3 regions of the Streptomyces sp. NPDC031100 genome follow, and region 2 is predicted to be linked to each of the others. Evidence: riboswitches for the same ligand, from Rfam matches in the RefSeq annotation. Region 2 holds a riboswitch; each other region holds the start of a gene.
What was found. Region 2 has a riboswitch for cyclic di-AMP ahead of ACZ5DS_RS41515 (transglycosylase family protein). Riboswitches for the same ligand answer to the same signal wherever they lie in the genome.
Positions count from the first base shown of each region.

Region 1 (4,884 bases), on a different contig from region 2:
CCTCAGCCAGGACCTGGTGGACCGTGCGGCCGCCGAGGCCGGCCTCGTCTCCTCCGTCCAGGCCGTGTACCCACTGCTGGACGACGAACAGGCGGCCCGCGGGCGACTCGCGGACGCCTTCGCGGTCGAGATCGACGGCATCGGCCTGGACGAGCTGGCGGGCGGCTGCGGGGTCGCCGAGTCGGTGCTGACGGCCCTGGACCGGGCGTCGGTGCCGTACCGGGGCACCCGGGTGGCGGTGCAGGGCCTGGGCACGATGGGCGGGGCCACGGCCCGCTTCCTCGCGCGCGCGGGGCTCACCGTGGTGGCCGTGGCCGACATCAAGGGGACCATCGCCAGTCCGGAGGGCCTGGACGTCGAGACGCTGCTGGCCGCGCGGGACGCGTACGGCACGGTCGACCGCTCGGTGCTGCGCCCCGGCGACCGGGAACTGCCCGGTGACGCCTGGCTGTCCGCCGACGCGGAGGTGCTGGTGCCGGCGGCGGTGTCGTACGCGATCGGCACCGCCGAGCAGGAGCGGATCACCGCCCGGTGGATCGTCGAGGCCGCCAACATGCCCGTCCTGCCCGAGGCGGAGGCGCTGCTGGCCGCGCGCGGGGTGACCGTGCTGCCGGACGTGGTGGTGAACTCCGCCACGAACGCCTGGTGGTGGTGGACGTTGTTCGGCGACATCGGCCCGGACGCAGACGAGGCGTTCGCGCACATCCGACGCTCGATGCGCACCCTGGTCGACCTCGTGCTCACCCGGGCGGAGACCGACACGACGACCCCGCGCGCCGCCGCCCACGCCCTGGTGACGGACCGCCTCCCGGTGATCGCGGAACGCTTCGGGTGGTACCGCTGACGAGGGCTGGGCGCCCTCCGGCCCGGTAGGCGAAGTGGCCGGGGGAACCGGGCCGTTTCGGCAGGGCCCCTGCCCACCGTTTAGGGTGACCGCGTGGCGAGAGTGCGGTTGAGTGTGGCCGAGCGGCGGGAGGAACTGCTGCGGGCGGCCATCGAGCAGATCGAGATGCGGGGCGTGGCGGCGGTGCGGATCGCCGACGTGGCCTCCGCGCTCGGTGTGAGCAACGCGCTGGTGCTGTACCACTTCTCGACGAAGGAGAAGCTGGTCGCCGCCGCCTTCGGCTACGCGGCCCGGGACGACCTCGCGCATCTGCGGGGGCTGCTCGGCAGGCGGACCTCCGCGCTGCGCCGGCTGCGGGCGGCCGTGCGCTGGTACGCGCCCACGGGCCAGGCCAAGGGCTGGCGGCTGTGGATCGAGGGCTGGGCGGTGGCGCTGCGCGAACCCGCCCTCCGGGAGGTCACCCGGGACCTGGACCGGCAGTGGAAGGCGGCGCTCACCGAGGTCATCGCGGAGGGCGTGGCCGCCGGCGAGTTCGAGTGCGCCGACCCCGCGGGGACGGCCCTGCGGCTCACCGCGCTCCTCGACGGGCTCGCGGTGCAGCTCACGTCGTACCCGGGCGCGCTGCCGCGGACCCGGGCCCAGCAGTGGGTGGACGACGCCCTGGCCCGGGAACTCGGGCTGCGGCGAGAGGCGTTGACCGAGCGGGGGCGGTGAGCCGAGCGGGGGCGGTTCGTCCTCCCGCCGGGGCGAGCCGTCGCACGGGCGTGCCCCGTACCGCCGGCTCGCGGTACGGGGCACGGACGGCGGTGGTCAGGCCACCGACTCGATCCGCATCTTGATGTCGTCCGGCGACAGGGTGCCCTTCGCCGTCACATGGTCTCCGGAGGACTCGCCGCGCAGCCGGCGGCCGATCCACGGGACCAGGTACTCGCGGGCCCAGTGGACGTCGTCGCGGCGGATGTCCAGGGTGCCCCGGGGCGGGAGCGGCGGCCAGGGCTGCTCCGGGTCGGCCGGGACGTCGAGGCCGAGGGCCTGGCCGGCGCGCAGCGCCACGCGCGTGTGTCCCTCGGGTGAGAGGTGGAGCCGGTCGTCGTCCCAGGCCCGGCGGTCCTGGACGGACTTCAGGGACCACAGGTCGAGCACGGGACAGCCGTACCGGTCGGCGATGGCACGGACGTGCCCGTTGTAGGTGGCGATCTTGCCGCGCAGATGCTTCAGCAGGGGGACGCCACGGGTGTCGAAGCCTGTGGTCACGAGCACCGAGCCGGCAACCTCGGTGAGCTGGGCCACGGCCCGCTCGAAACGCTCGGCCACCTCGTCCGGGTCGGTGCCGGGCCGGATGATGTCGTTGCCGCCCGCACAGAAGGAGACCAGGTCCGGGGCCAGTTCGACGGCCTGTGGGAGCTGGTCGGCCACGATCTGGTCGAGCAGTTTTCCGCGCACGGCCAGGTTGGTGTACGCGAAGTCGCCCTCGGGACGCCGGTCGGCGAGCAGTACCGCGAACCGGTCGGCCCAGCCCACGAACGCCCCGTCGGGGCCGGGGTCGCCGACGCCCTCGGTGAAGCTGTCCCCCACCGCCACGTACGACCCGATCACTGATCTGTTGTCATTCTTCGAATCGTCTGCCACGTCGGACCATGATTCCCCTTCGGGTGTGACCTACGCGACCGTAGGCAGGGGTTGACGAACGGTGAGATGAGACACCCTTAAATAGTTTGCCAATCCAGGAATAGCGGTCCTGCCTGGCGCGTTGACCGTGCGATCGCAACACGTGCGGACACGCCGAAGGCCGGACCCGGGGATCGGGGTCCGGCCTTCGGTTGCGTGTCAGGCAGGTGACTCTGGAGGAGGGGTCCCTGAGCGGGAAGCCTCAGACGGCGACGCCGTGCGAGCGCAGGTAGGCGACCGGGTCCACGTCCGAGCCGTAGTCCGGCGTGGTGCGGATCTCGAAGTGCAGGTGCGGGCCGGTCACGTTGCCGGTGGCGCCGGAGAGGCCGACCTGCTGGCCCGCGGTCACGGTCTGGCCGGCCGAGACGGAGAGCTGCGAGAGGTGGCCGTACTGGGCGTAGTAGCCGTCGTTGAGCTTGATGACGACCTGGTTGCCGTACGCGCCACCCCACCCGGCAGAGACGACGGTGCCGGCGCCGACGGCCTTGAGGGAGGTGCCGGTCGGGACGACGAAGTCGACGCCGGTGTGGTAGCCGCTGGACCACATGCTGCCGGCCACGTGGTAGCCCGTGCCGACGGTGGCGCCGGCGACCGGGAGGGTGTAGCCGGTGGCCGGGGCGGCGGCGGGCTGGGCGCTCTGGGCCGACCCGTTCGACGCGGACGACGACTGCGTGGAGGGCTTGGCCGGAGCCGGGGAGGAGGGCTTCGTGCTCGTGGCCGCCTTCTTGCCGAGCGCGAGCTTCAGGCCGGGGTGGATCAACGACGGGTTGTCGCCGACGGCCTCTCGGTTGTCCTGGTAGAGGCGCTGCCAGCCGCCGCGGACGCTCTGCTCTTCGGCGATCTTCGAGAGGTAGTCGCCGGACCTCACCGTGTAGGTACGCACACCCGAATGCGCCGAATGCGTCGTCGTGGCCTTCTTCTCGGCGACCGGAAGCGACTGCACTGCCTTTTCGGAAACAGACTGCGTGGTGGCCGCATGCGCACCGCCCGCCCCCATGAGCGGGAGAGCCAGCGCGGCACCGCCGCTTCCGGCGACGGCGATCGAGCGGGTGAAACGGCGGGACTTGGGACGGCGGTGCTTACCCTTTGCGAGCATGGCGCATTCCTCTCCGGCGCCTGCGAGGTGAGCTGTCGGGTTCGGGCTGGAGCTGCCCGGCCGCGCGGTGCGCGGCTACACCCCCCAGCCTGTCCCGGAGACCGGGACAGGCAGTCGTACCTGGTGGGTCCCCCGCTCCTGCCGAACACGGGTGAAGTGTGCGGGAACTCCGGGCGGCGGCAGGATTCGGCGTTCCGACCGGATTGGTCGCGAACGTAAGCGAGCAAGACGCATCCGGACAAGCAGCCGGTTCCCGGCGTTCCCACGTCAGCTGATCGAATTCGGGAATTCACGGTCACCCTCCGTGAATTCCCGGCTCCTCCCCCATTTCAAATCCCTTTGCCCATGCCGGAATTACGTGAGCATGACGCGCGACGCACGGTCACGAATATGACGCTCCTCACGCACCTCGCCCCACACTCCCTTATTCCAGAGCGAGTTGGAATGAAGGGCTCTAATTCGGACAGAAGACTCAGATATGGCGCAGGCGGAGAACCTTCGCATCCAGGTCGCCCTTCAGTCCGGTGCGCAGCCCGTGGTGCAGCAGGACGGCACCTCGATGGACTTCGCCCGTTTCGCGGCATTCGTACGATGCGCTCGGGTCGAGTCCGCGCAGCCGTACCGCCGGCACCGGCTCGCCGTAGTGCTGCGCCTGGAGGCAGGCGAGGACCACGGCCTCGTCCCCGAGGACGTACTGGACGGCGCTCAGGCCGCCCGTCGGGGGCCGCAGCCGGTACTGGTCGCCGCGCTGGACGACCGGGCGGATCTCCTTGTAGAGGGCCACCCACTCCCGGGCCTCGGCCAGCTCCTCGTCGGTCCACTCGGTGAGGTCGCCGCCGACGCCGAGCACCCCTGCCATCGAGCTGACGAAGCGGAACCGCAGCGAGCTGACCCGCCCGTTGAGCTGGGTGTTCGGGCTGTCGGTGACCCAGGCTGCCATGACCCGGGCGGGGTGGATCTGACTGAACCCGTGCTGGATGGCGAGCCGGTCGAGCGGGTCGGTGTTGTCGGAGGTCCACACCTGGTCGGTGCGACTGAGCACACCGAGGTCGATCCGGCCGCCGCCGCCCGAGCAGGACTCGAAGGCCACCTGGGGGTGGGCGGCGCGCAGCCGGTCCAGCAGGGCGTACAGGGCGCGGACGTGGTCGACCCACAGCCGCTGCGGGTACGGCTCGCCGGGCCAGCCGGCGTCGGTGAAGCAGCGGTTGAAGTCCCACTTCACATAGTCGATCGGGGCGCTGGACAGGAGGGTGTCCAGCTGCTCCCAGAGGTACTG
Region 1 is NZ_JBVIGN010000003.1:333,902-338,785, forward strand. Features, by position in the region: gene ACZ5DS_RS09370 (Glu/Leu/Phe/Val dehydrogenase dimerization domain-containing protein) at 1-844, shown strand, start outside; gene ACZ5DS_RS09375 (TetR/AcrR family transcriptional regulator) at 938-1,558, shown strand; gene ACZ5DS_RS09380 (SGNH/GDSL hydrolase family protein) at 1,655-2,440, opposite strand; gene ACZ5DS_RS09385 (M23 family metallopeptidase) at 2,715-3,608, opposite strand; cyclic di-AMP (ydaO/yuaA leader) riboswitch at 3,613-3,777, opposite strand; gene ACZ5DS_RS09390 (alpha-galactosidase) at 4,081-4,884, opposite strand, start outside.
Region 1: linked by a shared signal. The riboswitch ahead of ACZ5DS_RS09385 (M23 family metallopeptidase) and the one ahead of ACZ5DS_RS41515 (transglycosylase family protein) in region 2 are both predicted to bind cyclic di-AMP.

Region 2 (4,884 bases):
CGGGGTTGGTGACGAACAGGTCGTCGCCGACCAGCTGGACCTTGTCGCCGAGGCGGTCGGTGATGACCTTCCAGCCGGCCCAGTCGTCCTCGAACAGCGGGTCCTCGATGGAGACGAGCGGGTAGGCCGCGACGAGCTCCTCGTAGTACTCCGTCATCTCGGCGGCGGAGCGCTCCTTGCCCTCGAAGAGGTACTTGCCGTCCTTGTAGAACTCGGAGGCGGCCACGTCGAGCGCGAGGGCGATCTGCTGGCCGGGGGCGTAGCCGGCCTCCTTGATGGCCTCGAGGATGAGGTCGAGGGCCTCGCGGTTGGAGCCGAGGTTCGGGGCGAAGCCGCCCTCGTCGCCGAGGCCGGTGGACAGGCCCTTGCTCTTCAGGACCTTCTTCAGCGTGTGGTAGACCTCGGTGCCCCAGCGCAGGGCCTCGGAGAAGGACTCCGCGCCGATCGGGGCGATCATGAACTCCTGGATGTCCACGTTGGAGTCGGCGTGCGAGCCGCCGTTCAGGATGTTCATCATCGGCACCGGCAGCAGGTGCGCGTTCGGGCCGCCCAGGTAGCGGAAGAGCGGGAGGTCGGACGCCTCGGAGGCGGCGTGGGCGACGGCGAGCGAGACGCCGAGGATGGCGTTGGCGCCGAGGGAGCCCTTGTTGTCGGTGGCGTCCAGGTCGAACATGGCCTGGTCGATCAGGCGCTGCTCGGTGGCGTCGTAGCCGACCAGCTCCGGGCCGATCTGCTCGATGACGGCGAGGACGGCCTTCTCGACGCCCTTGCCCTGGTAGCGGTTCGGGTCACCGTCGCGCAGCTCGATGGCCTCGAAGGCGCCGGTGGAGGCGCCGGACGGGACGGCGGCACGACCCGTGCTGCCGTCGTCGAGGCCGACCTCGACCTCGACCGTGGGGTTGCCTCGGGAGTCCAGGATTTCCCGGGCTACGACGACGTCGATGGACGGCACGAGCATCTCCTTCGTGGATGTGACGCTGGTTGTGCGGGGCTGGTGTGCCTTGCGACTAGAGCCTAACCGTCCCGGGGGCGTCGGCCACCGACCGACCGTCCCGTGGACAGGGAGAGACAGGGAGACCGTACCCATTGTTCAGGCGCGGAACAAAGGGGCTCCCGGATGAGGCCCGGCCGAAGAGTGGGGAAACAGGACGGGAAGACAGAGGCGGGGGCACCGGAGCCGTGGACACGAACAACCCCGCCCCGGCGCGTACGGGGGAACACGCGCCGGGGCGGGGAGCCCGTGGGGACGGGGGGTGACCCTCACGAGGCCTTCAGTCTGGGGGCAGGCCTTGTGAGGGCGCTGTGGTTCTGGCGGGAGCCTGATGTCACTTCAGGTGCAGCTGCTGGCCCGGGTAGATGAGGTTCGCGTCCTCGACGATGTCCTTGTTCAGCTCGAAGAGCTTCTTCCAGCCACCCTTGACCTTGTGCTTCTCGGCGATGGTGCTGAGGGTGTCACCCTTGACGACCTTGTACTCGCCGTCGCCCTTCTTGACCTTCTTGCCGGTCGGGGTGGTGACGGTCTTGCTCGGGGCCGGGCGCTCGGCGGAGCGGGAGGCGGCCTGCTGGTCGGAGCGGGTGGTGGTGCTCGGCGCGGTCGTCTTCGACGAGGTGGAGGGGGCGGCGCCGTTGTACGGGGTGCTGGACAGGCCCGTGCCGCACACCGGCCAGGCGCCCTTGCCCTGGGCGGCGAGGACCTTTTCGGCGACGGCGATCTGCTGCGCCTTGGTGGCCTGGTTGGCCTGCGGGGCGTAGGCGGTGCCGCCGTACGCGGCCCAGGTGGAGGCGGAGAACTGCAGGCCGCCGTAGTAGCCGTTGCCGGTGTTGATGGACCAGTTGCCGCCGGCCTCGCACTGGGCGACCGCGTCCCACTCGGAGGCGGTGGCGGCGGAGGCGTTGCCGGCCGCCATCAGCGGGGCGGCGACGGCGGCGCCGGTGACACCGGCCAGCGCGATGACACGAGTGGCCTTGGACGGACGGCGGTGCTTGCCCTTGCCGGAGAACAGCATGGATCGATCCCCTCACCGACGCCTGCGAGGTGAGCTGTCGGGTTCGGGCCGGTTGAGTTGCCCGGCCGCGCCCCTTTCGGGACACGGCTTCACCCCAAGCCGGTTGCGGCATCAACTGCCGGTTCCGGCACCTACCTTGGGTCCCCCGCTCCTGCCTACGGCGCATGACGCGACGACTGTTCCCGGGCAACCGCTGGCAGGATTCGGCGTTGCGACTGCCGGGGCTCGTGGTGACGAGCGGCCTTGACCGTAGACACGCGATCGCCGGATTTTCAAAGACGATCAGGGCTTCTGAGACTCATCCCACACTTTCGCCAAAACGGACATTAGGCATGAAGTGGGGCGTCAACTCCCGCTACTCGCCACCCTCTTCGCCGCCGACTTTCAGGTCCTGACCGGCGTGAATGTGATTCGGGTCGGCGCCGACGGTCTTCTTGTTCTCGGCGTAGAGCGCGCGCCATCCGCCGTCGATGTCAAGGGAGTCGGCGATGGAGCAGAGGGTGTCGCCCTCGCGGACGGTGTAGGTGCTCGCGCCACGGGCGGCGTGACGGCCGGACGGAGTGGCACTCTGTCCGTTTGCAGTGCTTTCGTCCGCACTGCCACCGCGGTGACGTCCGCCACTGCTGAGCGCGCCGGTGTCGACCAGGCTCCAATAGCCGCCGGTCTGCCGCGAATTGTCCGACTCCTCCGTGGCGGGCTCCGTGACGGCGGCCTCGCTTCCCTGCTCCTTCCCGGAGCCGGGCGATGCGGAGGTGTCGGACTTGGGAGCGCCCTTGCCCTTGTCCTTGTCCTTGCTCTCGCCGGAGCCGGAGCCGGAGCCCTTGTCCTTGCTCTCGCTCGGGGACGGCTTGGCGGTCGTACCCGGGGAGGAGTCGGACGACGGCGACGAAGACGACGAATCCGGCAGGTCGGACGAGTCAGGCGTACCGGTAGAGCCGGACGAGCCCTGGGAACCGGAGGAGTCGGAGTCACCGGAGTCCGCCGAGCCCGAGCCCCCGACGCCCGTGTCGACGTCCACGGAGCCGGAGTTCGAGGACAGGCCGGAGAGCAGGGCGCAGGTGGCCCAGGGGGTGGTGCCCTGGTCGGCGAGGATCTTCTCGGCGACGGCGATCTGCTGCGAGCGGCTGGCCTGGTCGGCACTGGAGGCGTACTGCCCGCCGCCGTACTTGTCCCAGTCGTTCTGGGATATCTGGAGGCCGCCGTAGTACCCGTTGCCGGTGTCGGCGCTCCAGGAGCCGCCGCTCTCGCACTCGGCCACCTTGTCCCAGGTGGTGCCGTCGGCCGCGTTGGCGCTCGCGGCGCCGAGGAGCGGGATGGCGATGGCCGAGCCGGTCACCCCGGCCGCGACGAGGAGGGCCGGAGCCTGACGGGGGCGACGGTGACGACCGTTCCCGGAGAGCATGCAGAAGCCTTTCGTGCGACAGCAGAACCGGCGCGGCGAACTGGTACCCCTCGCCACACTGATGGGTGAACGTATCGGCAGACGATCACTTGTCACAAGTTAATGCCGCGCAGATCACGTGAAGATCACGAAGTTGAACGTCCTTCACGTCTACCGGTCTACGGCCTTTCCGGCGGCCGGTGTGAACTCCACCGGCAGGGTGCGCAGGCCCCGCATGATGAGCCCGCCGCGCCAGCGCAGCTCGGCCGGATCGACGGCGAGCCGCAGATCGGGCAGGCGGGTGAGCAGGGTGGCGAGCGCGGTCTGGCCCTCCAGGCGGGCCAGCGGGGCGCCCAGGCAGTAGTGGATGCCGTGGCCGTACCCGAGGTGCTGGTTGTCCCGGCGGGACAGGTCCAGCACGTCCGGATCGGCGAACCGCTCCGGATCCCGGTCGGCGGCGGCGAGGACGACGAGCACCGGGTCGCCGGCGGCGATGTCCTGCCCGCCGATGGTCAGCGGCCGGGTGGCGAACCGCCAGGTGGCCAGCTCCACCGGTCCGTCGTAGCGCAGGAGTTCCTCGACGCCGGTCTCCAGGAGGTCCCGCTCCCCGGCGGCCAGGGACCGCTGCAGCCGGTGGCGCTGCTCGGGGTGGGTGAGCAGGGCGTAGGTGCCGTTGCCGATCAGGTTCACGGTGGTCTCGAAGCCGGCGAACAGCAGGATGAAGGCCATGGCGGCGGCCTCGTTCTCGGTGAGGTGCTCGCCGTGGTCGGAGGCGCGGATGAGGCCGGAGATCAGGTCCTCGCCCGGGGTCGGCTCGGCGGGCAGCGCCTCCCGCTTGCGGTGGATCAGCTCGGCGAGATAGCCGCGCATCTTCTTCACGGACCGGGCGACCCCGCCCCTCGGTCCTCCCCCGTGCCGGATCATCATGCCCGCCCAGTCGCGGAAGTCGTCCTGGTCCTCGCGCGGGACGCCGAGCAGGTCGCAGATGGCGTAGATGGGGAGCGGGAAGGCGAACTCGTGGATGAGGTCGGCGGAGCCCGTCTTCGCGAACCCGTCGATGAGGTGGTCGGTCAGCTCCTGCACCCGGGGCGCGAACTCGGCGACTCTGCGGGGCGTGAACGCCTTGCTGACCAGCCGGCGCAGCCGGGTGTGGTCCGGCGGGTCGATGTTCAGCAGGTGCGTCATCAGCTCGGCCTTGCGCTCGCCCGGGATGCCCGTCTTGCCCTTGGCGTGCGCGGGCTCGTCGTGATGCGCCGGGTTCTTGCTCAGCCGCTGGTCGGCGAGGGCCTGCTTGGCATCGCCGTACCGCGTGACCAGCCAGGCCTCGACCCCGCTGGGCAGCCGCGTCCGGTGCACGGGGGCGTGCTCGCGGAGCCAGGCGTAGGCGGGGTAGGGGTCGGTGGCGAACTCCCAGGTGAAGAGGTCGGGGGCGGAGTCGTCGGAGTGGAGCTGGTCGGTCACTTCTCGACCGTATCCGGATCGGAGCCCAACTCCTCC
Region 2 is NZ_JBVIGN010000025.1:13,714-18,597, reverse strand. Features, by position in the region: gene eno (phosphopyruvate hydratase) at 1-958, opposite strand, end outside; gene ACZ5DS_RS41515 (transglycosylase family protein) at 1,326-2,006, opposite strand; cyclic di-AMP (ydaO/yuaA leader) riboswitch at 2,011-2,179, opposite strand; gene ACZ5DS_RS41510 (transglycosylase family protein) at 2,362-3,408, opposite strand; gene ACZ5DS_RS41505 (cytochrome P450 family protein) at 3,559-4,848, opposite strand; gene ACZ5DS_RS41500 (tetratricopeptide repeat protein) at 4,845-4,884, opposite strand, start outside.

Region 3 (4,884 bases), on a different contig from region 2:
TGTTCACCGTGCTCACCGGCATCGGCTTCGGCCTGGCCGCGCTCTCGGCGGAACGGCAGCACGCCCGGCGCGTGCTGCTCCCGCTCGGCGGACTGCTGCTCGCGATGAGCATGCACGCCTTCTGGAACGGCTCCTCGACCTTCGGCGAGTTCGGGTTCTTCGCCGTCTACGGCGCCTTCATGGTGCCCGCCTTCGGGCTGCTGACCTGGCTCGCGATCTGGACGCGGCAGCGGGAGCTGCGGACCGTGCGGGAGGAGCTGCCGGCGTATGTGTACGCCGGGTGGCTGGGGCCGGCCGAGCCGTTCGTGCTCGGGTCGATGCGGGCGCGGCGGACGGCCCGGGACCACGCCCGGCAACACCTCGGGGGGCGGCCGGCGGCGCGGGCGGTCGCGCAGTACGAGGCGTACGCGACCTCGCTGGCGTTCCTGCGGCACCGGGGGCGGCGCGGGCGGGCCGGGGCGGACTTCGTCGTACGGGAGCGGGAGCTGCTGGCCGAGCTGTGGCAGCGGAAGGGTGTCGCCCGGCCTGCACTGGAGTACGCAGCCCGGGCATCTGCTCCAGCACCGGTGTTCTGGGCGCCGTACGGATATCCGGCGGCGCCCCACCCTGCGTACAACCCGTACCGGTCGTAGCAGACGTCAGGCGGAAGCCCGGGTCAAGCGGTCCAGTTCCTCCTGGGTGAGCCGCAGCTCCGCCACCCCCAGCAGCGCCGGAAGCTGCTCCACCGTCCGGGCCGAGGCGATCGGGGCCGTCACCGTCGGCCGGGCGGCCAGCCAGGCGAGGGCGACCGTGGGGACGGGGGCCTCGTGGGCGGTGGCGATCTCGTCCAGGGCCGTGAGGACCTTCTGGCCGCGCTCGGAGTCGAGGTACTGCGCGGCCCGGCCGGCGCGGGCGCTCTCCACCGTCGTACCGGGGCGGTACTTGCCGGTGAGGAAGCCGGCGGCGAGGGCGAAGTACGGGACCGCCGCGAGGCCCTCGCGGGCGGCAAGGTCCTGCAGCGGGCCCTCGTAGGTGTCGCGGGAGACCAGGTTGTAGTGGGGCTGGAGGGCGACATAGCGGGCCAGACCCTCGCGGTCGGAGTGGGCGAGGGAGGCCTGGAGGCGCTCCGGGGTGATGTTGGAGGCGGCGATGTGCCGGACCTTGCCCGCCTTCACCAGCTCGTCCAGCGCGCCGATGATCTCCTCGACCGGCACCTCGGGCTTGTCGAAGTGGGTGTAGTAGAGGTCGATGTAGTCGGTGTCCAGGCGGCGCAGCGAGGCGTCCGCGGCGGCCTTGATGTTGGCCGCGGACAGGCCCGGGTACTCCGGGTGCTGGCTGACCTTGGTGGCGATGACGACGTCGGAGCGGTTGCCGCGGGCCTTGACCCACTTGCCGATGATGGTCTCGGACTCACCGCCCTTGTGGCCTTCGATCCACGCCGTGTAGGAGTCCGCGGTGTCGACGAAGTTGCCGCCGGCGGCCGTGTAGGCGTCGAGGACGGCGAAGGAGGTCTTCTCGTCCGCGGTCCAGCCGAAGACGTTGCCGCCGAGGGCGAGCGGGAAGACCTCGAGGTCGGAGGTGCCGAGTGTGCGCAGCGAAGTCATGCCTTATGTCAACAGCCGAAGCGGTCGATCCGATTCCGCCTCGCCGCGCACAGGCTCCGACTCGCCGCGCACAGACCGGACAAACGTTCCGTCAGGGGTTGAGGCCCTTGCCGCGCAGCCAGGCCATCGGGTCGATGCCGCTGGACTGGCCGCCGGGGTGGACCTCCAGGTGGAGGTGCGGCCCGGTGACGTTGCCGGTGGCGCCGACGCGGCCGATGACGTCGCCGGTGCTGACCTTCTGGCCGACGGAGACGCTGATCGAGGACTGGTGGCAGAACCACAGCTCGGTGCCGTCGTCGAGGGTGAGGATCGTGCGGTAGCCGTAGGAGCCGGCCCAGCCCGCCTCGGTGATCGTGCCGCTGTGGATGGCCTTGATGAGCGTGCCGGTGGGGGCCGCGAAGTCGAGGCCGGTGTGGTAGCCGGAGGACCACATCGAGCCGGCCTGGCCGAAGGTCGAGGTGATCGTGTACGAGGAGGTCGGCAGCGTGTACTGCTTGGCCAGCGCGGCCAGCCGCTCCTCCTCGGCCTTCTTCCTGGCCGCGGCCTCCGCCTCCTTCTTGGCGGCGGCGGCCTTGGCTGCGGCTTCCTTCTGCGCCTTGGCGGCCGCGTCGGCGGCCTGCTTCTCGGCGGCGGCTGCCGCTGCCGCTGCGGCCTTGCTGTCGGCCTTGCTCTGCTGCTGCTCGGCCTGGGCCATGATCCGGTTGCGCAGGGCCTCGCCCGCGTCGGAGCTGTCCTCGTCGCTGTCGGCGGAGGTCGTACCGACGTCGCTCAGCGAGGCCGCGGTGGCCTTGGGCGCGTCGGAGGACGAGGAGGAGTCGTCGAAGAGGGAGCCGACGGAGGGCAGGTCGGGCATGGAGATGGACACCGGCGGCTTGCCGGTGTTGGCGCTGGCCATGCCGCCCGCGCCGACGGCGGCGATGACACCGACTCCGAGGACGGTGGAGCTGCGGGCGAGGCCGCCGCGCTGCTTGGCGACGCGGTGCCGACCGCGGACCGGCCGTATGGACTCCTCGGTGGGGTTCCACTCCTCCCAGGTGCCCTCGTCGGTGCGCTGGGCGCCGAAGTAACCGAAGGTCTCGGTCTCGGTCGGCATGAACGGGGCTTCGGGGGCAGGCCGGTTGGACGCCACGCGGGCGTACTCCTTTCCTTCCTCCGCCTACCGGGTTAGCTGACGGGTTCGGAGCAGGAAGGTCTCCTACGCGCGTATACCGGCCGTGGACTCAGGCAGTTCACGACGGCATCCGCGCGATTCACCCCAAGGTGGTGGTTCCCCGGTTCCCTTGCGGGATTCGGCGCGTGCGCACGGAGCCGCCTCTTGTGACGGCTGGGACGACCGCGCTGCGTTATCGAACGTTAATAGACCCGCGTGTCAGATTCCAAGCCGTTCAGCTTGATCATTAACTATTTCCGGGCGGGACGTACGGGTTACGACCGGTGTAAATCGGGCGAGTTGGTCGACGCTCAGGAGTCTCCGCGTTTTTGATGGTGACTCAGCTGTTATGCGGAGGGGTGCCGTCCGATCACCATCGGTGACATCGGTCAGGGCTGACCGACTGTGGCATACGCCACTCGCCGTCTCGCCGAGGGGGCGCGGCAGGAAAACACTCAGGGCCGGGATCCATGACTGGATCCCGGCCCTGAGCCTTCAGTAGCGGGGACAGGATTTGAACCTGCGACCTCTGGGTTATGAGCCCAGCGAGCTACCGAGCTGCTCCACCCCGCGTCGTTGTGTCTCAAGAGTACCCCATGGCCAGACCACAAAGCACACGGGATTCCGTGAGGTGCTGCTCAGGGCAGCAGGTGGGCGTTCGGCTCCTTCGCCAGGGCCTCGTACTCGGGCAGCACCACGGCCGCCACGCCCGCGCTCTGCAGCACCCCGGTCCCGTCGGCCGCCGTCACGAACGTGTCCGGCTCGCGCCAGGCCGTGACCACGCGTCGTACGCCCGCCCGCAGGATCAGCTCGGCGCAGGGGGCGGGGCGGGAGGCGCGCCGGGAGCAGGGCTCCAGGCTGCTGTAGACGGTGGCGCCGGGCAGGCGCGGATCGGCGGGGTCGATCTTCGCGAGGGCCGCCTCCTCCGCGTGCACGACGGGGTCGTCGCCCTCGCGCGAGTGGCCGCGGGCCAGCTCCGTGCCGTCGGCGGCGACCACCACCGCGCCGACGCTGAAGGCCGTCCGCGAGGGCGGGCACAGGGCGGCCAGGTCGCAGGCGGTGCGCAGCCAGTGGCGGTCGGCGGCGACGGGCTCCGGGCCGGTGCCGGGTGCGGTGGGCTCGTAGCGCATGAGGACGACGTCCTCGATCCGGCGGGTCTCGACGAGGCGCAGCCGGCCGCCCTGGTACGGCCCCGGGCCGAACAGGCGCGGGGCCGCCGGGTCGCCGACGAACAGCGGGGCGAGGACCAGCTGGAGTTCGTCGGCGAGGCCCTGCTGGAGGAGCTGGGTGTGGACCGTGCCGCCGCCCTCGACCATCAGGCGCCGCACCCCGCGCACGTCGTGCAGGTGCTCCAGCAGGGCGCGCCAGTCGAGGTCGGGGCCGAGGGAGACCACGTCGGCGGTCCGGCCGAGGACACGGGAGGCCTGCTCGGCGCCCTTGTCGGTCGTGTACACGAGCTTCTCGCCGCCGGTGTGCCAGAAGTTGGCGGCCGGGTCGAGGTCACCGGTGGCGGTGACGGTGACCTTCAGCGGGTATGCGGTCCTGTGGTCGGCGACCCGGGCCGCGCGGCGCTCGGCCGAGTTCACCAGCAGGCGCGGGTTGTCGGCGCGGATGGTGCCGGCGCCGATCAGGATCGCGTCGACCGAGGCCCGTACCTCGTCGACCCGGTCGAAGTCGGCCGGGCTGGACAGCAGGAGCCGGTCGGGGCCGGTGTCGTCCAGGTACCCGTCGAGGGAGACGGCGGCGGACAGCAGGACGTACGGGTACGGCATCGGCGCGGTCTCCCCTGCGGCAGGCTGATCTTGGTTCAAGTTTGAAACAAACTTACACTGGTGGCATGACGACCCGCTGGCTCACTCCGGAGGAGCAGCGCGCCTGGCGCGCGTACCTCGCCGCCGCCCGGCTCCTGGACGACGCGATCGACCGGAACCTCCAGCAGGACGCCGGCATGCCGCACCTGTTCTACTCCGTCCTGGCCAACCTCTCCGAGGCGCCCGACCGGCGGCTGCGCATGACCGACCTCGCGGAGAGCCTGAAGATCACCCGCAGTCGGCTGACCTACGCGGTGACCAGGCTGGAGCGGGACGGGCTGGTGCGACGCGAGAACTGCAGCTGGGACAAGCGGAGCAGCATCGCGGCGCTGACCGACGA
Region 3 is NZ_JBVIGN010000010.1:20,198-25,081, forward strand. Features, by position in the region: gene ACZ5DS_RS26520 (PrsW family intramembrane metalloprotease) at 1-632, shown strand, start outside; gene ACZ5DS_RS26525 (aldo/keto reductase) at 639-1,583, opposite strand; gene ACZ5DS_RS26530 (M23 family metallopeptidase) at 1,675-2,712, opposite strand; cyclic di-AMP (ydaO/yuaA leader) riboswitch at 2,722-2,888, opposite strand; tRNA gene ACZ5DS_RS26535 (tRNA-Met) at 3,233-3,306, opposite strand; gene ACZ5DS_RS26540 (dihydrofolate reductase family protein) at 3,372-4,505, opposite strand; gene ACZ5DS_RS26545 (MarR family winged helix-turn-helix transcriptional regulator) at 4,571-4,884, shown strand, end outside.
Region 3: linked by a shared signal. The riboswitch ahead of ACZ5DS_RS26530 (M23 family metallopeptidase) and the one ahead of ACZ5DS_RS41515 (transglycosylase family protein) in region 2 are both predicted to bind cyclic di-AMP.